DNA from 4 places in the Isoptericola sp. NPDC056134 genome. Region 4 is predicted to be linked to each of the others. Evidence: riboswitches for the same ligand, from Rfam matches in the RefSeq annotation. Region 4 holds a riboswitch; each other region holds the start of a gene.

Region 1 (4,802 bases), on a different contig from region 4:
GGCGCCGGCTCCGCCCAGGTGCGGTGGTGGGCGGAGGCGAAGCCGCGGGCGTCCATCGCGACGGCCATGGCGGCCGCGTCGCGCAGGGTGGCGGCCAGGACCGCGAACGTCACGGACGCCGCGTGTCGGGCCCGCGAGAGCGGACCCCGGCCGGGCCCGACGCCGCGCGACCGGCGGGCTCGCGACGCCTGCTCCCACACCGCACCGAGCCGCTCGAACCGCTGCAGCGCCGCGGCGACGCCGACGACGAAGCGCGCCGGCAGGCGCAGCCGCTGGCCGAGCTGGTCGGCCAGCCCGCTCGGGTCGACGAGCGGGGCGAGCGCCACGCCCGGCAGCGCGAGCACCGCGATGCGGGCCCCCGCGACGCCGGCCTCCACCGGGTCGCGGCCGCCGAGCAGCCAGGTGGACCACGCCACCGACGCGATGGCGACGACGACCGCGAGGTACCGGGCCGGCGACCCGGCCCCGCGCGGCAGGAGCAGCAGCCCGAACGCCAGGCAGGCGCCCAGCGCGACGCCGGCGCTCGCGACGTCCCGGACGCCCAGGGAGGCGACCAGCCCGAGCAGCCCGAGCGCCACGAGCACGAGGGCGTTCACGCGCCCCAGCACACCGGTCATGCCGCCACCGCCTGTCGCTCGCGTGCCGGGCCGCCGAGCTGCACCTGGTGCCCGGCGAGGGCGACGAGGTGCGCGTCGTGGGTGCTGGCCGCGACGGTGGCGCCATGCCGGGCGGCGGCGGTGGCCCACCCCGCCACCGCCGCCCAGGTCCCCCGGTCCTGGCCGACGGTCGGCTCGTCCAGCAGCACGAGCCCCGGCCGGTGCGCGAGCGCGGCCGCCAGCGCGAGCCGCCGCTGCTCGCCGCCGGACAGCCGGAACGGGTGCGCGTCGGCGAGATGGTCCAGGCGCAGCAGCGCGAGCACCTCGTCCACGTCCACCCGGACGCCGAGGCGTCGGCCGGTGAGCTCCACCTCGTCCCGCACGCGCGGGGCGAGCAGGCCGTGCTCCGGGTGCTGCGGCACCCAGCCGCACGACCGCGCGAGGTCTCGCGAGCGGGCCGTACGCCCCGGAGCTCCCCGCACCACGCCGGCGGTCGGCCGCAGGTGCCCCGCGAGGGTGGCGACGAGCGTGGACTTCCCCGCACCCGAGGGCCCCGTGACGGCCGTGAGGAGCCCCGCAGGCAGCCGCGCGGCCACGCCGTCGAGCGCCCGCGTGGTGGTACGGCCGCGCAGGCCGCGCGTCGTCAGGTCGACCTCGAGGGAGTCGACCGAGACCTCCGGCCCGGCGTCGTCCGGCGCGACCAGCGCGGCCGGGACGGGCAGCGGATCGGGCGCCGCCACCCCGGGCAGCCAGACGCCGGCGCGCGTCAGGTCAGCGCGCCGGCCGGCCGCGCCGTCGCTCAGCGCGGCGGGCGCGACGTCGTGCGTGACCCGACCCGCCGGCCCGAGCACCACGACGCGGTCCAGGTGCTCGAGCCACGGCCCGACGTGGTGGTCGACCACCACGAGGGATGTGCCCGTGCCCTCCAGCGCGCCGACGACGGCGGCGCGGACCTCGGCCGCGGCGGCGGGGTCGAGCATCGCGGTCGGCTCGTCCAGGAGCAGCAGGCCCGGGGCGCTCGCCAGCGCCCCTGCGAGCGCGAGCCGCTGCAGCTCGCCGCCCGAGAGGGCCGACGTCGGCCTGTCGGGCGGGTACCGCAGCCCGACCCGGTCGAGAGCCTTCCGGGCCCGACGCCAGATCTCGTCCCGCGGCAGGCCGGAGTTCTCGGGGCCGAAGGCGGCGTCCCGGCCGATCCGGGCCGCGACGACCGCGGAGCCCGGGTCCTGCGGCACGAGCCCCACCCCGCCGTCCACGTGGACGGTGCCGGACAGGTCGCCGGGCAGCGGGTCCCCCAGGACCCCCGCGAGGGCGTGCAGCACGGTCGACTTGCCCGCCCCGCTCGGCCCGACCAGGCCGATGCGCTCCCCCGCGCCGACGGTGAGGTCGAGGCCCTCGATCGTCGGGACCCGGCGCCCGGTGGGCCGCCAGCTCAGCCCCCGCACGCGCGCCCGGACGTCGTCGCGCGCCACGCCGTCAGGCCCGGGCGCGATCGGCGGCACGACCGACGCCGCGGTCGGCGAGGTCGCGCCCCGGCCCGAACGCGTCGAGCACGCCGGCCCGCGCGAGGGCGCGCACGAGCGCCGCGCCTCCCAGGCCCGCGAGCAGCGCGCCGGACAGCGCGAACAGGCCCAGGTACGCCAGCCGGAAGCCCCACGCCCAGTCCGGGTAGTAGGCGAACCACTCGTAGACGGCGCCGCACGCGCCCGCCGCCGCACCCGCCAGGGCCGCGACGGCGGTGCCGAACCGGCGATAGAGGAACAGGGCGAGCACGAGCTCGGCGCCGAACCCCTGGACGACGCCGGAGACGATCGCCGAGAAGCCCCAGCCGGCGCCGAGCAGCGCCTCGACGCTCGCGGCGACGACCTCGGTGAGCAGCGCCGCGCCCGGGCGGCGGACGATGAGGCCGCCCAGCACGCCGCCGAGCAGCCAGCCGCCCCCGAGCAGCCCGGTGGCCGGCGGGAAGGCGACCGCCAGCCCGGCGGAGAGCAGGTGGTAGAGCTGGGTCCAGCCCCAGAAGACGACACCGACGGCCACGCCGAGCATGGCCACGGTGACGAGGTCGACGGTACGGTACCGCGGGGACGCGCTGCGCAGAGAGATGGGCGCGGACATTCCAGGTAACTCCCTTCGCCGGTGCTAACCGGAGCAGGTTCCAAGGGTCTGCGGCTGTGCCCGCACTCTCAGCGCCCCTTCGACGGCGCTCCCCTGTCATGGGTGTCTTCAGATGTGACGGCCGACGACGCGGCCGCAGGTCCGACCCTAGGCGACGTCGGCGTCCGCGCAAGACCGTCCCGCACCGTGAAACCCCTGGTCACGCAAGAAGGCCCGGAACCATGAGGTTCCGGGCCTTCTTGTCGGGGTGGAGCTGAGGGGACTCGAACCCCTGACCCCCTGCATGCCATGCAGGTGCGCTACCAGCTGCGCCACAGCCCCGAGAACCGACTCTCGCGACCGCGGACGGCCAGGCGATTCGTCTGATTCGGTGTGTTCCTCCGGGCTTGCGCCCCTCGGAACGTCGATATCTTAGGCAGACTTCGGGCCAGGTTCCAAATTCCAGTCCGGTCCCGCCTGCCAGCGGTCCAGGGGGTACCCCGCGCCCACGTTGTGCGCCACGAGGCGCCATGCCGGCACGGCGCCCTCCCCGGCACGGTGCAGGTGCGACCAGTGCACGTTGTGCATGCCCGCCAGTCCGCGCCAGGTGGCCGGGTCGAGCCCGAGCAGCGCCGTCACCGCCAGCGAGATGGCGGCCCCGTGCGACACGAGGACGAGCGTCGCGTCGTCAGCCAGGTCCGCGGCGTGCTCGGCCACGGCCTCGGCCATGCGCTGCGCGACCGCCGCCTTCGTCTCGGCCCCCGCCCCCACGGGCTCGGCACCGAGGCGCCAGGCTGCGTACTCCTCGGGCCAGCGCTCCTGCAGCTCGGCGCCCGTGAGGCCCTCCCAGGCGCCGAAGCCGCGCTCGCGCAGGCGCTCGTCCGTCACCAGGGGCTCCCCGCCGAGCGCGTCCGCGTACGCGGACGCCGTCTCGACGGCGCGGCCCAGGTCGGACGACACGATGCGCGTCGCGCGGTGCGACGACGCGAGCGCGGAGCCGCCCTCCGCCGCCTGCCAGCGTCCGACCTCGTCGAGCGGGATGTCGATCTGCCCCTGCAGCCGCAGGGAGGCGTTGTAGGCGGTGCGGGCGTGCCGCAGCAGGACGACGGTGCCGGCCGTCACCGCTCGTCGCCCGCGAGACGGATCGCGCCGTCGCCCCCGCCGTCGCCGTACTCGGCGGCGGCCGCCGCGCCGTCGCCGCCGCGCGCGTCCTCCGGCAGCTCGACCGCCGGGCAGTCCTTCCACAGGCGCTCGAGCGCGTAGTACACGCGGTCCTCGGCGTGCTGCACGTGGACGACGACCTCGCCGAAGTCGAGCAGCACCCATCGCGCCTGCGCCTTGCCCTCGCGGCGGATCGGCTTGGACCCGGCGAGGAACATCGCCTCCTCGACGGCGTCCACGATGGCCGAGACCTGCCGCTCGTTCGTGCCCGAGGCGATGAGGAACACGTCGGTGAGCACCAGCTGGTCGCTCACGTCCAGCGCGATGATCTCCTGCGCCTTGCGGTCCGAGGCGGCCCGAGCGGCGACGATCGCCAGCTCGACGGCGCGGGGGCTGGCGGTCATGCAGCGGCTCCGGGGTGCTCGTACGGGAGGACGACGCTCGCGGGCGCGGCGCCGTCGGTCGTGAAGTCCTGGGCGCCGTTGTCGCCGAGCAGCAGCTTCCAGACCAGGAGCCCCAGCACGAACGCGACGACCACGAGGACGATGTAGTGCAGCCAGGTGTAGGACGCCTCGGGCTCGTCCCAGTCCTCGTCGTCGTCCTCGTCGTCCAGCGGCGCGGCCGAGCGCGCGCGGACGGGCTGCTCCGACGCGACCAGCGCGTCGAACGGGGACGCGGCGGGTCGCTCCGGCGCGGCCGCCGGCTGGGCGGCCCCCGCCGTGGGGCGCGACGGCGGCACGGACGCGGGCCGCTCCGTGGTCGGGCTGGCCCAGGGCAGCGGGGGCGCCGCCGACGTGGGTGCGGCGGTCGGCGCCGGGCTCGGGGCCGCCTGGGCGGGCGGCGCCGACGCCGGGGCCGACGTGGTGCCGAACGGCGAGGAGGTGCCCGTCGTCGCGAACGGGGAACGGCGGGCGGGGCCGTCGGGGCGCGGCGCCACCGTCGCCGGCGGGCTGG
Region 2 (4,802 bases), on a different contig from region 4:
CCCGCGAACGCGTCGTCCGCGTAGGTGCCCAGCCACTCCGCGTACGGGTGGCCCGCGTGGTTGCGGGCGGCCAGCCGCTCCCCCACGTCCTGGTAGATCCAGTAGCAGGGCAGGACGGCGGCCACGAGGGTCGCGTAGTCGTCGCCGGCCGCGCGCAGGTGGTCGAGGTAGGCGGCCGTCGTGGCGCTGGCGGGCACGTCCTGCGGCTCCCCGCCCAGCCAGCGCGTGTGGAGGTCGAGCTCCGTCACCAGGGCGCCGTGCGCGCCACCGGCCCAGAACGCCTGCTCGGCCCGCGTGGGCGCGAGCTCGCTCGCCCGCGCGAGGCAGCGCGCGTAGTCGCGCAGGTAGAGCGCGTCCTGCTCCAGATAGGTGCGGAAGTGGTCGGGGTCGAGGGTCCCGTCGCCCAGCGACCGGACGAACGCCAGGTCGTCGATCGCGGCACGCACGTCCGCGGCGTCGTCCCACCACCGGGCGACGACGTCCTCCGCGCCCGCACCGGCCGCACGGGACGGCGCCTGGGGTTCCGCGCCGCCCGCGCGCAGCCCCACCAGGTGGTCGACGGGGCCGTTCCCGCCGCCGACGCGCAGGGCCTCCCCCGCCCGGATCGCCGCGGTCAGCCAGGCCTTCGTGCCGCGCAGCGCCTCCGCCCAGTCGCCCGTGCGCGCGTACCGGGCGGCCAGCCCGCTGGACAGCGAGCAGCCGGTGCCGTGGGTGGAGGTGCTGGTCAGGCGCGGGCCGGGGAGCTCCACGAGCACGCCCTGCGGGCCGACGAGGGCGTCCGGGGCGCCCTCCTCCCTCGCGTCCGGACGCGCGAGCAGGTGGCCGCCCTTCGCCACCACCAGGACCCCGTGCCGGGCGGCCAGCCGTCGCGCCTGCTCGAGGGCGGCGGGCCAGTCCGCGGCGGGGGGCTCCTGCGCGAGGACCGCGAGCTCGGGCAGGTTCGGCGTCACGACGTCCACCCGGCCGAGCAGGTCCCGCACGGCGTCCTCGGCCGCCGGGTCGAGCAGCCGGTCCCCGCTGGTCGCCACCATGACCGGGTCCAGGACGACGGCGGGGCGCGCGGTCGTGCCCGACCGGTCGGACGTGGCGTGCGACAGCGCGTCGAGCCACGCGGCCACCGCCCGGGCCACCGGGGCCGAGGCGAGCATCCCGATCTTCACGGCGTCGACGGTCACGTCGTCGGTGACGGCGTCGAGCTGCGCGGCGAGGAACGCGGCGGGCGGCAGGTGCACGTCGCGCACGCCGCGGGTGTTCTGCACGGTCAGAGCCGTGACGGCGGCCATCCCGTAGCCGCCCGCGGCCGCGATCGACTTGAGGTCGGCCTGGACGCCCGCGCCCCCGGACGGGTCGGACCCGGCGACCGCCAGGACGCGGGGCCGGCTGCCCGTCCGGAGCGCCCTCGTCGGCGACGAGACGGGAGCGGGGGCGGCGTGAGCAGGGGTGGTGCTGCCGGCGCGGCCGGCGGAGCTGTCTTCAGGTGCGCGCGCACTCATGTCGACATCCCTTCGCTAGTACGAGCTAGATCAGGTTCGACGGGTGTGTTCTCAGCGCCCGCCGGCCGGCCGTGACGAAGTCGCGGCGATGACCGGTCGGGACGCACCCCGTGTCGTGGCGCCCACCGTAGCCCAGGTCGGCACCGGCGGGTCCGGCGTCCCGCGCGGGTGCGTCGTTCCTGGCTCCGCCGTCGTCCGGGCGGCCGCCCGGGGCGAGACTGCAGGTCCCGGCCGACGCCGCGGTAGGGTGCGGGGGTGCCCGTGGTCGTCCGTCGTGTGCGCGAGCTCCTCGTCGCCGGCACGACGCTCAGCATCGCGGCCGCCGCCCACCTGCTGGCCGGCGGCGCGCTCCCCGGGGCACCCCTCGCCTGGCTCGTCGTCGCGGCGCTCACGGCGCCGCTCGCGGTGTGGACCGCGCGCCGCAGGCTGACCCTCCGGCGCCTCCTGCCGGCGATGGTCGCGCTGCAGCTCGTCCAGCACACGACGTTGTCCGTGCTCGGCGCGGCGGGCACGGGCGCTCCCTCGGCACCGCTCCCGACCCCGGGCACCACCCTGGACGGGCACGCGCTCCACGCCATGGGCCCGGGCTCCCTCGCGCCCGCGACGGGCGGCGGGCTGCTGCATCACGCGGGCGACGCCGGGACGACGTCCTGGATGCTCGCCGCGCACGCCGCCGCGGTGCTGCTCACCGCCCTGCTGCTCGCGGCGGGCGACCGGGCGGCCCTCACCGTCGTCGGGCACCTGCGGCACGTCGCGCTCCTCGTGCAGGAGCCGCCGGCGCTGCCGGTGGTCCGCGAGCCCGCCGTCGTCGTCGGGCGCACCTGGCGCCCCCACCCGGCCCGCGTCCGCCGGCGCACGCCCCCACGAGGACCCCCGCTGCTCCCGGGCGCCCTCGCGCGCGCCGCCTGACCCTGCCCTGGTCCGTCGTCGGACGGGGGCGGGTCCCTCGCCGTCCCACGACCGCCTGACACACCTGACAGCCAGGAGCAGAAGAACCCATGTCCAGGACCACCCCTGTCATCACCCGTGCCCTCCGCCCGCGCCGCCTCGTCGGCGCGGCCGCGCTCGCCCTCCCCGCCCTCGTGCTCGGCGCGACCGCCGCGTCCGCGCACGTGACCGTGACCCCCGACGCGGCCGAGGCCGGGTCGTACGCCACCCTCACCTTCAAGGTCCCGAACGAGTCCGCCGAGGCGTCGACCACCGCGGTGCAGGTCGACCTGCCCACCGACACCCCCTTCACCAGCGTGTCCGTCGAGCCCGTGCCGGGCTGGACCGCGAAGGTCACCCAGGCGCCCCTGCCCGAGCCCGTCGAGGTGCACGGCACCACCGTCACCGAGGCGCCGGCGAGCATCGAGTGGACCGCCGACGACGCCGACGCCGGCATCGCGCCGGGCGAGTTCCTCCGGTTCACCGTGTCGGCCGGCGCGGTCCCGGACGGCGTGGAGGAGATCGTCCTCCCCGCCACCCAGACCTACTCCGACGGCGAGGTCGTCGCCTGGGACCAGGAGGCGTCCGGCGACGCCGAGCCCGAGCTCCCGGCCCCCGTCCTGCAGGTCGTCCCGGCCGCCGAGGACGGCGCCCACGGCGCGGCGTCGGCGGCCGGTGCCGGCGACGCCGCCACGGACGCGCACACCGACGCGGCGGCCGAGGACGGCGGCTCCGGCACCCTCCCGCTCGCGCTCGGCGCCGCGGGCCTCGGGCTCGGGCTGGTCGGCGCCGTCACCGGCGTGACCGCCCTCGCCCGGACGCGCGCACGGGCCACCGGCACGGACGGCACGGAGCAGCGATGAGCGCGCCGGACGGCCGCCCCGCCGCGCGACGCGCCCTCGCCGCGGCCGGGTCCTTCGCGCTCGCCCTGGGCCTCGGCGCGGCCGGCGTCGTCGGCGCGGCGGGGCCCGCGAGCGCCCACAACGTCGTCGTCGGGACCTCGCCCGCCTCGGGGACGACCGTGACCGAGCCACCGGAGTCCGTCGACGTGACGTTCGACGACGTGGTGCTCGACCTGTCCGCCGAGGGCTCCAGCACGGTGATCACCGTGACGGACGCCGACGGCACGGACCACGCGACGGGGTGCCCCACGACGCAGGACCGCACCGTGTCCGTCCCCGTCGCGCTGGGCGAGGGCGGCGAGTACACGGTCGACTGGCGGATCGTGTCGGCCGACGGGCACCCCACCAGCGGCGAGTACTCGTTCACCTACGAGCCGCCCGCCGGGACCGAGGCGGCCCCCGCGGCGGACGCGACGCCGTGCGCCCCGGCCGGGGGCGCGGACGAGGCGTCCGACGGTGCCGCGGAGGGCGCGTCGGCCGCCGCGGACGCCGGGGGCGGCGACGCCTCCGAGCTGGTCGTGGTGCTCGGCATCGCAGGCGGCGTCGTCGTGCTCGCCGGCGCGGCGGTGCTGGTGGCGCTGCGGCTCGCCCGAAGTCGCGGCTGACGCGCCGCACCCCGCGACCTGTCAGGGCCAGGGCCGGAATGACCGCCGCGCCCTGGCCCTGACGGGTCGCCGTCGTGATGCTCCCGGGCGTCCGCGTCGTCGTCGGGTCGTCGTCGGTCGTCCCCGGACCCCGCCGGAGCCGCCTACGATGCCGAGCATGGATGCGGGGCAGATCGTCGGGATCGTGACGGGCCTGGTCGTGGTGGTCGTGCTGGTCACGGCGGTGGTCTTCTGGGCGGCACGACGCCGCAGGGCGGCGCGCGGGCGGGCACAGGACCTCGAGGCGGAGCTGCAGCGCCTCGGCCTGGAGGCGGGCTCCGCCCTGGTGCGCGCGGACGAGCGGGCCCGCCTCGCGGAGGACGAGCTCGCCTTCGCCCAGGCGGAGCTCGGCGACCGGGAGACGCGCGAGCTCGCGCCCACGCTGCGGCGGGCACGCGAGCGCCTCTCCGAGGCGTTCCACCACAACCAGCTCCTGCACGACCACGTCCCGGACACCGACCAGCAGCGCCGGGAGTGGTCGGCGCGGATCGTCGACCTGTGCCGGTCGGCCGACGCGTCCTTGGACGAGCTCGACCGCGGGCTCGCCGCCCTGCGGCAGACGGTCCGCTCGACCCCCGACGCCGTCGACCGGGTCGACGCCGAGCTGGCCCGGGTGCGCGAGGCCGTGCCCGCGGCACGCGCCGACCTCGAGCGGCTGCGCGAGCAGTACGCCGAGCGGGCCCTGCTGCCCGTCGCGGACAACCCCGAGCAGGCGGAGCGCCTGCTCGAGTTCGCGGGTCGCAGCACGGCGGCGGCCCGCAAGCGCCTCACGACCCAGCAGGTCGCGGAGGCCGGTGCCGCGGCCCGCGCGGCGGAGGAGGCCGTGCGCCGCGCCG
Region 3 (4,802 bases), on a different contig from region 4:
GCGCGGGAGCTGACCAGCAGCGCGCCGGCCACCACGACGAGCTGCAGCACCGACAGCACCGCCGCCGAGCGCAGGTCGAGGAACTGGGTGGTGCGCGTCCAGATCTCCGTCTCGATCGTGCCGTAGCGCAGGCCGCCGAGGACGAGGACGACTCCGAACGCCGTCGCGCAGAACAGGAAGACGACCGCGGCGGCCGACGCGATCGCCGGGCCGAGCGCGGGCAGCGTCACGGTGCGGAACGCGCGCCACGGCGTGGCGCCGAGCGCGCGGGCGGCCTGCTCGGCGCGCGGGTCGAGCCGCTCCCACATGCCGCCGACGGTGCGCACCACGACCGCGTAGTTGAAGAAGACCAGGGCGAGCACGATGCCCGCGAAGCTCTCCTCCAGGTGCGCCCAGCCGAGCGGCCCGCCGGGGGCGAAGAGCGCGCGGAACGCGACGCCGACGACGACGCTCGGCAGCACGAACGGCACGGTCACCAGGCCGCGCACGAGGGTGCGCCCCGGGAACCGGCACCGGTACAGCACGTACGCGCCGGGCAGGCCGAGCAGCACCGACAGCGCCGTGCCCGTGATCGCCTGGGCGAGCGTCTGCCCGACGATCCGCCACGTGCGCTCCTGGGACAGCACCTCTGCGAAGCCGGACAGGTCGAGCTCCCGCCCCGCCGCGGTCTCGGTGAAGAACCCCTGCAGGACGAGCGACACCACCGGCCACGCGAAGAAGACCGCGAGGAAGCCCAGCGGGAGCGCGACGGCCGCGCCCCAGCCGAGCCACGCGCCCCATCGGTCTGCACCCCGCCGGGCGGCGCGCCACCGCGCCGCCCGGGCTGCCGGGCGGGCGGTGGCGCGCGGGACGCGGGGCACGGGGCGCGTCAGCCGACGACCGTCGCCGTCCACTGCTCGATCCACTCGTCGCGGTGCGCGGCGACGTCGGCGGGCGCCACGTCGAACGGCTCGTCGGCCAGGGGCGCGAACTGCTGCCAGTCGGCGGGCAGCTCCACGCCCGGGTCCGCGGGGTACATGTACATCTGGCCGGGCACGTCGGCCTGGAACTCGGCGCTCGTCAGGAAGTCCACCAGCTTCTCGGCGCCCTCGGGGTTCTCGGCGCCCGCCAGCACGCCCGCGTACTCGACCTGCCGGAAGCAGGTGTCGAGCATCGCGCTCGTGGCGGAGGTCTTCCCGTCGTCGCTCACGGTGAACGCAGGCGACGTCGCGTACGACAGCGCGATCGGGCGCTGCCCGCCCTCGCCGGCGCCGGAGAAGTCCACGTAGTACGCGTCCTCCCAGCTCTCGGCCACCTTGAGGCCGTTGTCGCGTAGGTCGGCCCAGTAGGCCTCCCAGCCGTCCGCGCCGAACGCGCCGATCGTCGCGAGCAGGAACGCGAGGCCGGGGGACGACGTCGCCGGATTGGTCACGACGGTGAGGTCCGCGTACTCCGGCTTCGCGAGGTCCTCGAGCGTCGTCGGGGGCGTGACGCCGTGCTTCTCGAACCAGCCGTCGTCAAGGTTCATGCACACGTCGCCCACGTCGACCGGCGTCAGCGTGCCCGCCAGGTCGTCGGGCGCGTAGGCCGCGACCTCCGGGGCGAGGTCGGCCGGCTGGTACTCCTCGAGGACCCCGGCGTCGACGGCCCGCGACGCGTACGTGTTGTCCACGCCGAAGACGACGTCGCCCAGCGGCGCGTCCTTGGTGAGCACGAGCTGGTTCACCAGCGTGCCCGCGTCGCCCGGGGCCACCTGCTCGACGGTGAGACCGGACTCCTTCTCGAACGCGGCAAGGACGTCGTCGGAGACGGCGAACGAGTCGTGGGTGACGAGCGTGACCGTGCTCGACGCCGCGCCGCTCGCGTCGTCCGTGGGCGTCCCGCCGCACGCCGCCAGCAGCGGCAGCAGGGCGACGACGCCCGCGGTGGCGGCCGTGGTCCGGGCGGTGGTCGTGAGCTTCATGCTGTCCTCCTCAAGGTGCGAGAAGGGGGTCCTGCGGGCACCCGGCACCGTCGTGGTGCGGCCGTCCGCAGGGAACGAGATTCCCGACTTCCTCCACCGGTGCTAACCGGGTCAGGTTCGAGGGTCTGCGGCGGTCCGCACTCTCAGCGCCGGTGGGCGCTCCCCTGTCGTATCACCACGAGCCTACCCGCCGACGCCGCGCTACCGTGGTGCAGTCCTCGGCCTCGGGGTGTGACGTGCCTGACGTGCCGTGACGCCGCCCGGCGGCCGCGGACGCACGCGAGACGACGCGCGGTCGTGCCGAGGCCGCGCCGGGACCTACCGAGGGAGAGCACGTGACGGACACCGAGCAGCCGCTGGGCGTGAAGGTCGGCACGGTGGTGCTGACGATCGCCGCCGGATGGGTCGCGCAGAAGCTGATCGGGGTGGTCTGGGAGAAGACGACGGGCAGCGTGGCGCCCACCAACGTGGACGACGACGAGATCTCGATCATCCAGGCCGTCACCTTCGCGGCGGTCTCGGGCGGGGTCGCGGTGCTCGCGAAGCGCCTCGCCCGCAAGGGCGCCGTGCGCGCGGCGGCCCGGTTCGTCCCCGGCCGCTGATCCCCCGCTCCTGACGGGCCCGCCCTGCGGGTCAGTGGCTCGCGCGCGGACGCCGGCGGGCGAGCTGCGCGTCGTGCCCGTGCGGCCGGTCCACCGGCCGCACGGTGGCGAGCGCCTGGCTGAGCCGGTCCGCCGCGTCCTGGGCCGGCGGGGCGGACCGCACCACCTCCGCCGCCGTGAGCGCGGCGTCGCGGTCCCCGACGGGCCGCGCGAGCCCTTTCATCACCTGTTCGCCCGCCGACTGGGCGGAGATCCCGACCTGCGCGCCGGCGTCCGCGAGCACCTCGGTGGCGACCGACTCGTCCACGCCGCACACCGCCATGATGGCGCCCTTGGCCTGCTCGGCGGCCGCGGCCGCGACGAACGCTCGGGACACGGCCCGGTGCGCCTCGCGCTCCAGCGCGTCCCGCACGACCGGGCTCGCGTCGATGACGTAGCCGACGATCTGCGACGACGCGCCGTCGGCCCCATGCCTTCCCTGTCCGGTCACGACGACGGTATGGGTGCGCCCGTGGTCGTCCACGACGCGGTGCGCCCCCGAGAACGGCCGCCCGGTGCCGAGCGCGACCACCGCCGTCCGGGAGAGCCGCTCGCGGTCGTCGGGATGCAGGTGGGCGCGCAGCACCTCCGGTCCCGGCGCGATCTTGCCCGGCTCGCGACCGAAGATCCGGAAGACCTCGTCCGACCACCACCACTCCCCCGTGGCGACGTCGACGCGGTACCGGCCCACGAGCAGCTGGCTCCCCGCACCCAGCAGCTCCGCGAGGGCGACGAGCTCGCGGCGCGGTGTGTCGTTGGTCGTGCTGGACATCGAGGCTCACCCCCAGTGCCGTGCAGCTGGGTCAGGCGCGCAGTAATCCTGGCTTCACCACCGTACCGGGACGGCGCGACACCGCCACCGCACGGCGGGTGACGTGCGGTGGCGGTGTCGTCGGTGGCCTCGGCCGTGCCGGGGGCAGGCGTCAGGCGACCGTCGTCGCCGCGGCCTCGGGGTGCTCGCCGGCCGCCTCGGCCCGCTCCGCCGCGACCGCCTTGCGGTGCTCGCGGAACGAGTAGGCGACGGCGGCGGCCCAGCCGACCGCGATGAGCCCGAGGACGAGACCCCGCACGCCGTCGCTCACCGGGAACTCGTCGAGGCTCAGCAGGGTGCGGACGTTGGTGAGCACGATGATCCCGCCGACGGCGGAGCCGAGGACGCGCGGCGGCACCAGGCGGACGAGCCACGCCGCGATCGGCGCCGCGATCAGGCCGCCGATGAGCAGCGCCAGGGCCCAGGTCGGGTTGATGCCCGCGGTCCCGAGGCCGAAGAGGAAGCCGAGGCTCGCGGCGACGGCCACGAAGAACTCGCTGGTGTCGATCGAGCCGATCACCTTGCGGGGCTCCATGCGGCCGCTCGCGAGGATGGCGGGCGTGCCCACCGGCCCCCAGCCGCCGCCACCCGTGGCGTCCATGAACCCGGCGACCAGGCCGAGCGGGGTGAGGAACCGCTTCCGGAGCGGCTGCCCGAGGCGGTCCGTGCGCAGCCCGCGGAGCGTGAAGCGCAGCAGCACGTACAGGCCCAGCCCCAGCAGCAGGATCGACATCAGCGGCTTGGCGATCTCGGTCGACAGCCACGAGAGGAAGGTCGCGCCGGCGAACGCGCCGACCGCACCGGGGATGCCGATCTTGGTGACGACCTTCCAGTCCACGTTCCCGAACCGCCAGTGCGACGCACCGGACGCCAGCGTCGTCCCGACCTCGGCGAGGTGGACGGTCGCCGACGCGGCCGCGGGGTTGGTACCGATCGCGAGCAGCAGGGTGGTCGAGGTGACGCCGTAGGCCATGCCCAGGCTGCCGTCGACAAGCTGCGCACCGAGGCCCACGAGGGCAAGGAGGACGAGAGTCCGCACGGGGGTTCCCTCCGTTTCGGCGCGGCAGCGGGTCCGCCGCGTCTGCAGTGAAGTTACCCGATCGGCTCTATCGGATTCAACGGTCTCAAGAATCTGTCTGCATGCTGAGACGCGCCTTCCGGGGTCGGCGCGGGCCGTGCCGCGCCCCGACCGCCCCGTGCCGGTCAGGCCGCGGGAGCGGGGCTCACGGGTTGATCCACGCCGATTCCTGCTCGGTGAGCCGTCGCACGACGTCGGGGATCGTCCCGGCCGCGAGGTCCGCCAGGGTCACCTGTTCCAGCACGGCCCGGACGTTCACGCGCAGCGCCACCCACACGTGCAGCAGCGACGCCGCCGCGCCGGTGTACTCCAGGTCCGAGGGCCGCGCGT
Region 4 (4,802 bases):
GGCGCGCTGCACCAGCGCGGCGGCGACGGCGGAGTCCACGCCGCCGGACAGGGCGCAGATGACGCGCGCGTCGCCGACCTGCGCGCGGATCGCGGCGACCTGGTCGGCGATGACGTTGCCGGCCGTCCAGTCGGGCGCGAGCCCCGCGCCCTCGTAGAGGAACTTCTCCAGCACGGCCTGGCCGTGCGCGGAGTGCTTGACCTCGGGGTGCCACTGCACGCCGTACAGGCGGCGACCGGTGTCCTCGATCGCCGCGACGGGCGAGCCGGACGACGTCGCGAGCACCGTGAAGCCCTCGGGCGCCGCGTGCACGGAGTCGCCGTGGCTCATCCAGGTGGTCTGGTGGTCGGGGGTGCCCGCCAGCAGCACGCCGGCCTCGCACACCTCGACCTCGGTGCCGCCGTACTCCCGCTGCCCCGTCTGCGCGACGGTGCCGCCCAGCGCCTGCGCCATCGCCTGGAAGCCGTAGCAGATGCCGAGCACCGGCACGCCGGCCTCGAACAGCGCCGGGTCCACGAACGGCGCGCCGGTGGCGTACACCGACGACGGGCCGCCCGACAGGATGATGGCCGCCGGGTTCTTGGCGAGCATCTGCTCGGTGGTGAACGTGTGCGGCACGATCTCGGAGTAGACGCGGGCCTCGCGCACCCGGCGCGCGATGAGCTGCGCGTACTGGGCGCCGAAGTCGACGACGAGGACCGGTCGCGGCGTGGGCGCCAGGTCGGCGGTGGTGGGGGTGTCGGTGGCGGGAGACGTCACCGAGCCATCGTAGCCGCCGGACGGTCCCGCTCCCGGGCCCGTCCCACGGGTCACGCGGTGGGGTAGGTCACCTCGACGCGGCGGTTGAGCGCCCGCCCCGCGGGGTTGTCCTGGCCGTCCACCTCGTTGTCCGCGACCGGGTCCGCCTCGCCGTGGCCCTCCACCTTCAGCGTGAGGTCCGGCCGCTCCGCCGCGAGCACGTCGGCGACCGCGTTCGCGCGCTGCCGGGAGAGCGTGAGGTTCTTCGCGTCCGTGCCGATCGAGTCGGTGTACCCGTCCACGCGCACCGTCGCGTCCTGCGGGATGTCCGCCGCCAGCCTCGCGACCGCCGTCGCCGCCTCCGGCGTCAGCGTCGCCCTGCCGAAGTCGAACAGCAGGTCGGACGTGAGCGTGACGACCGTGTCGTCCTTCTTCTCCTGCCTCTGCTCCAGAGTGATGGTGGAGTCCGCGGCGTCCAAGGCGAACGTCGAGTCGCCCGCGCGCAGGTCGACCGTGGCGTCCGTGCGCATCGCGTCGGTGGTCTCCGCGGCCTCGACGGTCGCGTCCTGCTCCGCGAGCGCTGCCCGCGCCTCCTGCATCAGCTCCGGGTCGGCCGTCGGAGCGGCGCCCGACGACGGGCTCGGCGACGCGCTCGGCTCGGTCCCCGCCACGGCCGGGCCGGCAGCACCCGGGGCGAGCAGCGCGGCGAGCAGCGCGGCGAGCGCCGCGACCACCGTCCCCCGCTGCCGTCGAGCCGTCACTTCGCGGCGCCGTCGACGTAGGTGACCGTCACGTCCGTGAACAGCGGCAGCCCCTCGGCGGGCAGGACGTCCACCGTCGCGGGCTCCCCCTCCGGCGCGGGCAGCACGGCGGACACCTCGATGGTGCCGTGGTTGGGGAACTTGAAGGCGTGCTTCTCGAGAGGGGACACGAGCATGGACTCACGGCACTTGATCTGCGCGACCGCCGCCTTCGTCGAGTCGTCGGTGTCCTCCTGCCAGGCGCCCTCGGTGCAGAACGGCCGGTACGCCTTGAGACCCGCCCGGTCCGTCACGGTCGTGCTGGGTTCCAAGCTCATGTCGTACCAGCTCGCCCCCGCGTCGGCGGGCGACGCGTCGTCGTCCCAGCGCAGCGCCCAGCGCACCGTCGTCGTGCCGCCGGCCACCTCGACCGCCCGCAGCGACACGGTCACCTCGCCGCCGAGGGCCGCGTCCGAGCCGTGCGGCGTCGCGATCTTCTGCTCCGCCATCACCTGGTCGGCGACGGACGCCGTGCCAGGATCCGCGGCCGCCTCGGCCTCCGGGGTGGCCGATGCGGCCGCTCCAGACGTCCCGCCCTCCTCCTCGGCGCCCCCGCCCGTGCACCCGGACAGGACGAGCAGGGCGCCGGCGAGCAGCAGGGCGGACGTGCGGGCACGAGGGGACATCGACTTCTCCAGGGCTCGGGGGGCGCGACTCGCCCCGGCGCGAGGCGGGGCGAGCTCACTGTGGCACACGCCACCCCCGCCGGGTATCACCCGCGAGGGGGAGCACTCCCCATCCCGGGGCGTGCCCGGATGGGCCGGCGGGTCAGCCCAGCCGCTCGCGCAGCTCGCGGGCGGCGCGCTCGGGGTCGGGCGCCTGCGTGATCGCCCGCACGACGACGACGCGGGACGCTCCGGCGTCGAGCACGGCGTCGAGGCGCTCGGCGTCGACGCCTCCGATGGCGAACCACGGCGTCGTGGGGCGGGTCGCCGCGACCTCGCGCAGCAGGTCGAGCCCGACGGCCGCGCGGCCGGGCTTGGTGGGCGTGGCCCACAGCGGGCCGACGCAGAAGTAGTCGACGTCCGGGTCGGCCTCCGCCGCGGCGGCCTGGTCCGCGGAGTGCGTGGACCGGCCGAGCACCGGCGCCGGCCCCAGCAGCGACCGCACGGCGGGCACCGGCAGGTCGCGCTGCCCCATGTGCACCACGGGCGTCCCGGTGAGCTGCGCGACGTCGGCCCGGTCGTTCACCGCCCAGAGCGCGCCGTGCTCCGCGGCGACGCGGGCGACCACCTCCTGCAGCTCGAGCTCGCGCGCGACGTCGAGCGTCTTGTCCCGCAGCTGCACGACGTCGACGCCGCCCGCGAGCGCTGCGTGGAGGAAGTCCTCCAGGTCGCCGCGCTCCTCGCGGGCGTCGGTGCACAGGTACAGGCGGGCGTCGGCGAGGCGGGCGCGGGGCGCGTCGGGAGCGGTCTCCGGGGCGGCACCGTGGTCGGGCGCGGTCGTGGTCACGCCGGTCAGGGTAACCACGGCCCGGGTTACAGTGGCCGCGCACGGGAGCCCCGCTCGGGGCTGAGAGGGCGTAGGAGCCGACCGTCGAACCTGATCTGGGTCATGCCAGCGAAGGGAGCGCACATGCCCACGCCCAGCAGTCCGTCCGACGCCCTGTCCGGCACCCTGTCCGACACCCTGTCCGACACCCTGTCCGACATGGTCGTCGTGGGCGGCGGGATCGTCGGCCTCTCCGTGGCCTGGCGCGCCGCAGCGAGCGGTCTGTCCGTCACCGTGCTCGACCCGTCGCCCGGCGAGGGCGCCACCCGCGCCGCGGCGGGGATGCTCGCGGCTGTCAGCGAGTCCGACTTCGGCGAGCGGGAGCTCGCCCGCCTCAACGTCGCCTCGGCCGCGCTCTGGCCCGACTTCGCCGCCCGCCTGGCCGCGGCGACCGGGCGGGACGTCCCCCTGCTGCGCGCCGGGTCGCTCGCCGTCGCGTACGACGCCGACGACCTCTCCCTGCTGCGCCGGGTCCTGGCGCTGCACCGGGAGTGGGGCCTCGCCTCCGCCGAGGTCTCCGTGGCCGACGCGCGGCGGCGCGAGCCGTACCTCGGGCCGCGGCTCGCCGGGGCGGCCGTCGTCGAGGGCGACCTCGCCGTGGACCCGCGAGGGGCGCACGCGGCGCTCGTCCAGGCTCTCGGCGGCGCCCTCGTGCGCCGCGCGGCGGCGCGGCTCGAGCGCGACGGCGCGGGCCGCGTCGTCGCGGTGCACGACGACGCGGGCGCGCGCCACGCCGCGGGCGCGGTCGTCGTCGCGACCGGCGCGGTCGCGACGGCGTCGCTGCTCGACGGCGTGCCCGACGTGCGTGTCCCGGTGCGGCCGGTGAAGGGCGCCACGCTGCGCCTGGACGCCGGCCCGGGCCTCGCGCTCGAGCACGTGGTGCGGGGCACCGTGCAGGGGCGGCCGGTGTACGTCGTGCCGCGGGGTCCCGGTACCGGCGCGGGGCCCGGCACCGGGCCGAGCCACCGGGAGATCGTCGTCGGCGCCACCAGCGAGGAGCGCCCCGACGACCGCCGCGCCGAGGCGGGCGGCGTGTTCGCGCTGCTGCGTGACGCCCGCGCGCTCGTGCCCGGCATCGACGAGGCCGCGCTGGTCGACGTCACGCCGCGCGCCCGCCCGGCCACCCCCGACAACCTGCCGCTCGTCGGCGCGACCGCGGTGCCCGGCCTGCTCGCCGCCGTCGGGCACGGGCGCAACGGGGTGCTGCTCGCCCCGCTCACCGCCGACGCGGTCGTGGCCGTGCTGACCGGAGCGCCTCCCCCCGACCCGGCGCTGTCCGCCGCCGACCCGCGCCGCTTCGCGCCCGCCGCCCGTCTCCCCGAAGGAGCCGCCCGATGACCGCCGCCCCCGCCACCCGCACCGCCGTCGTGAACGGCGAGGCCTACCCGCTCGACGGGCCGCACGGCGACGGCGTCGAGGCCGTCGTCGCAGCCCTCGTGCCCGCGTTCGTCGCCGACGGCTCCGTGCAGGGCATCGCCGTCGCCGTGAACGACGCCGTCGTCCCCCGCGGCCTGTGGGCCGGGACCCGGATCGCTCCCGGCGACCGGGTCGAGATCGTCACCGCCGTCCAGGGCGGCTGACCACGAAGCCTGACCACGAAGCACGGAGGAAGCATGACCAGCACGCACGCCGCGGCCACGTCCCGCCCGCTCGCGCACCCGCTCGTCGACCCCCTGGTGGTCGCCGGCACGGAGATCGGCTCGCGCCTCGTCATGGGCACGGGCGGCGCGTCGAACCTCATGACGCTCGAGGACGCGCTGGTCGCGTCGGGCA

Evidence for each region. A riboswitch is a leader RNA that binds a small molecule or an ion and turns the genes downstream of it on or off. The one in region 4 is predicted to bind thiamine pyrophosphate.
Region 1: linked by a shared signal. The riboswitch ahead of ACFCZN_RS16075 (ECF transporter S component) and the one ahead of thiO (glycine oxidase ThiO) in region 4 are both predicted to bind thiamine pyrophosphate.
Region 2: linked by a shared signal. The riboswitch ahead of ACFCZN_RS06425 (bifunctional hydroxymethylpyrimidine kinase/phosphomethylpyrimidine kinase) and the one ahead of thiO (glycine oxidase ThiO) in region 4 are both predicted to bind thiamine pyrophosphate.
Region 3: linked by a shared signal. The riboswitch ahead of ACFCZN_RS15710 (thiamine ABC transporter substrate binding subunit) and the one ahead of thiO (glycine oxidase ThiO) in region 4 are both predicted to bind thiamine pyrophosphate.

The regions. Positions count from the first base shown of each region.
Region 1 is NZ_JBHJVM010000018.1:108-4,909, reverse strand. Features, by position in the region: gene ACFCZN_RS16085 (CbiQ family ECF transporter T component) at 1-617, opposite strand, end outside; gene ACFCZN_RS16080 (ATP-binding cassette domain-containing protein) at 614-2,095, opposite strand; gene ACFCZN_RS16075 (ECF transporter S component) at 2,070-2,708, opposite strand; TPP riboswitch at 2,702-2,813, opposite strand; tRNA gene ACFCZN_RS16070 (tRNA-Ala) at 2,957-3,029, opposite strand; gene ACFCZN_RS16065 (histidine phosphatase family protein) at 3,120-3,809, opposite strand; gene rsfS (ribosome silencing factor) at 3,806-4,252, opposite strand; gene ACFCZN_RS16055 (hypothetical protein) at 4,249-4,587, opposite strand; partial or broken gene ACFCZN_RS16050 (hypothetical protein) at 4,568-4,802, shown strand, end outside.
Region 2 is NZ_JBHJVM010000004.1:266,788-271,589, reverse strand. Features, by position in the region: gene ACFCZN_RS06425 (bifunctional hydroxymethylpyrimidine kinase/phosphomethylpyrimidine kinase) at 1-1,493, opposite strand, end outside; TPP riboswitch at 1,484-1,614, opposite strand; gene ACFCZN_RS06420 (hypothetical protein) at 1,749-2,402, shown strand; gene ACFCZN_RS06415 (YcnI family protein) at 2,492-3,283, shown strand; gene ACFCZN_RS06410 (copper resistance protein CopC) at 3,280-3,927, shown strand; gene ACFCZN_RS06405 (hypothetical protein) at 4,085-4,802, shown strand, end outside.
Region 3 is NZ_JBHJVM010000017.1:1,665-6,466, reverse strand. Features, by position in the region: gene ACFCZN_RS15715 (ABC transporter permease) at 1-893, opposite strand, end outside; gene ACFCZN_RS15710 (thiamine ABC transporter substrate binding subunit) at 869-1,942, opposite strand; TPP riboswitch at 2,014-2,118, opposite strand; gene ACFCZN_RS15705 (DUF4235 domain-containing protein) at 2,278-2,544, shown strand; gene ACFCZN_RS15700 (PAS domain-containing protein) at 2,576-3,355, opposite strand; gene ACFCZN_RS15695 (sulfite exporter TauE/SafE family protein) at 3,507-4,433, opposite strand; gene ACFCZN_RS15690 (RrF2 family transcriptional regulator) at 4,618-4,802, opposite strand, start outside.
Region 4 is NZ_JBHJVM010000030.1:768-5,569, reverse strand. Features, by position in the region: gene guaA (glutamine-hydrolyzing GMP synthase) at 1-759, opposite strand, end outside; gene ACFCZN_RS19310 (OmpA family protein) at 810-1,499, opposite strand; gene ACFCZN_RS19305 (hypothetical protein) at 1,496-2,164, opposite strand; gene thiE (thiamine phosphate synthase) at 2,307-2,990, opposite strand; TPP riboswitch at 3,022-3,124, shown strand; gene thiO (glycine oxidase ThiO) at 3,114-4,367, shown strand; gene thiS (sulfur carrier protein ThiS) at 4,364-4,609, shown strand; gene ACFCZN_RS19285 (thiazole synthase) at 4,643-4,802, shown strand, end outside.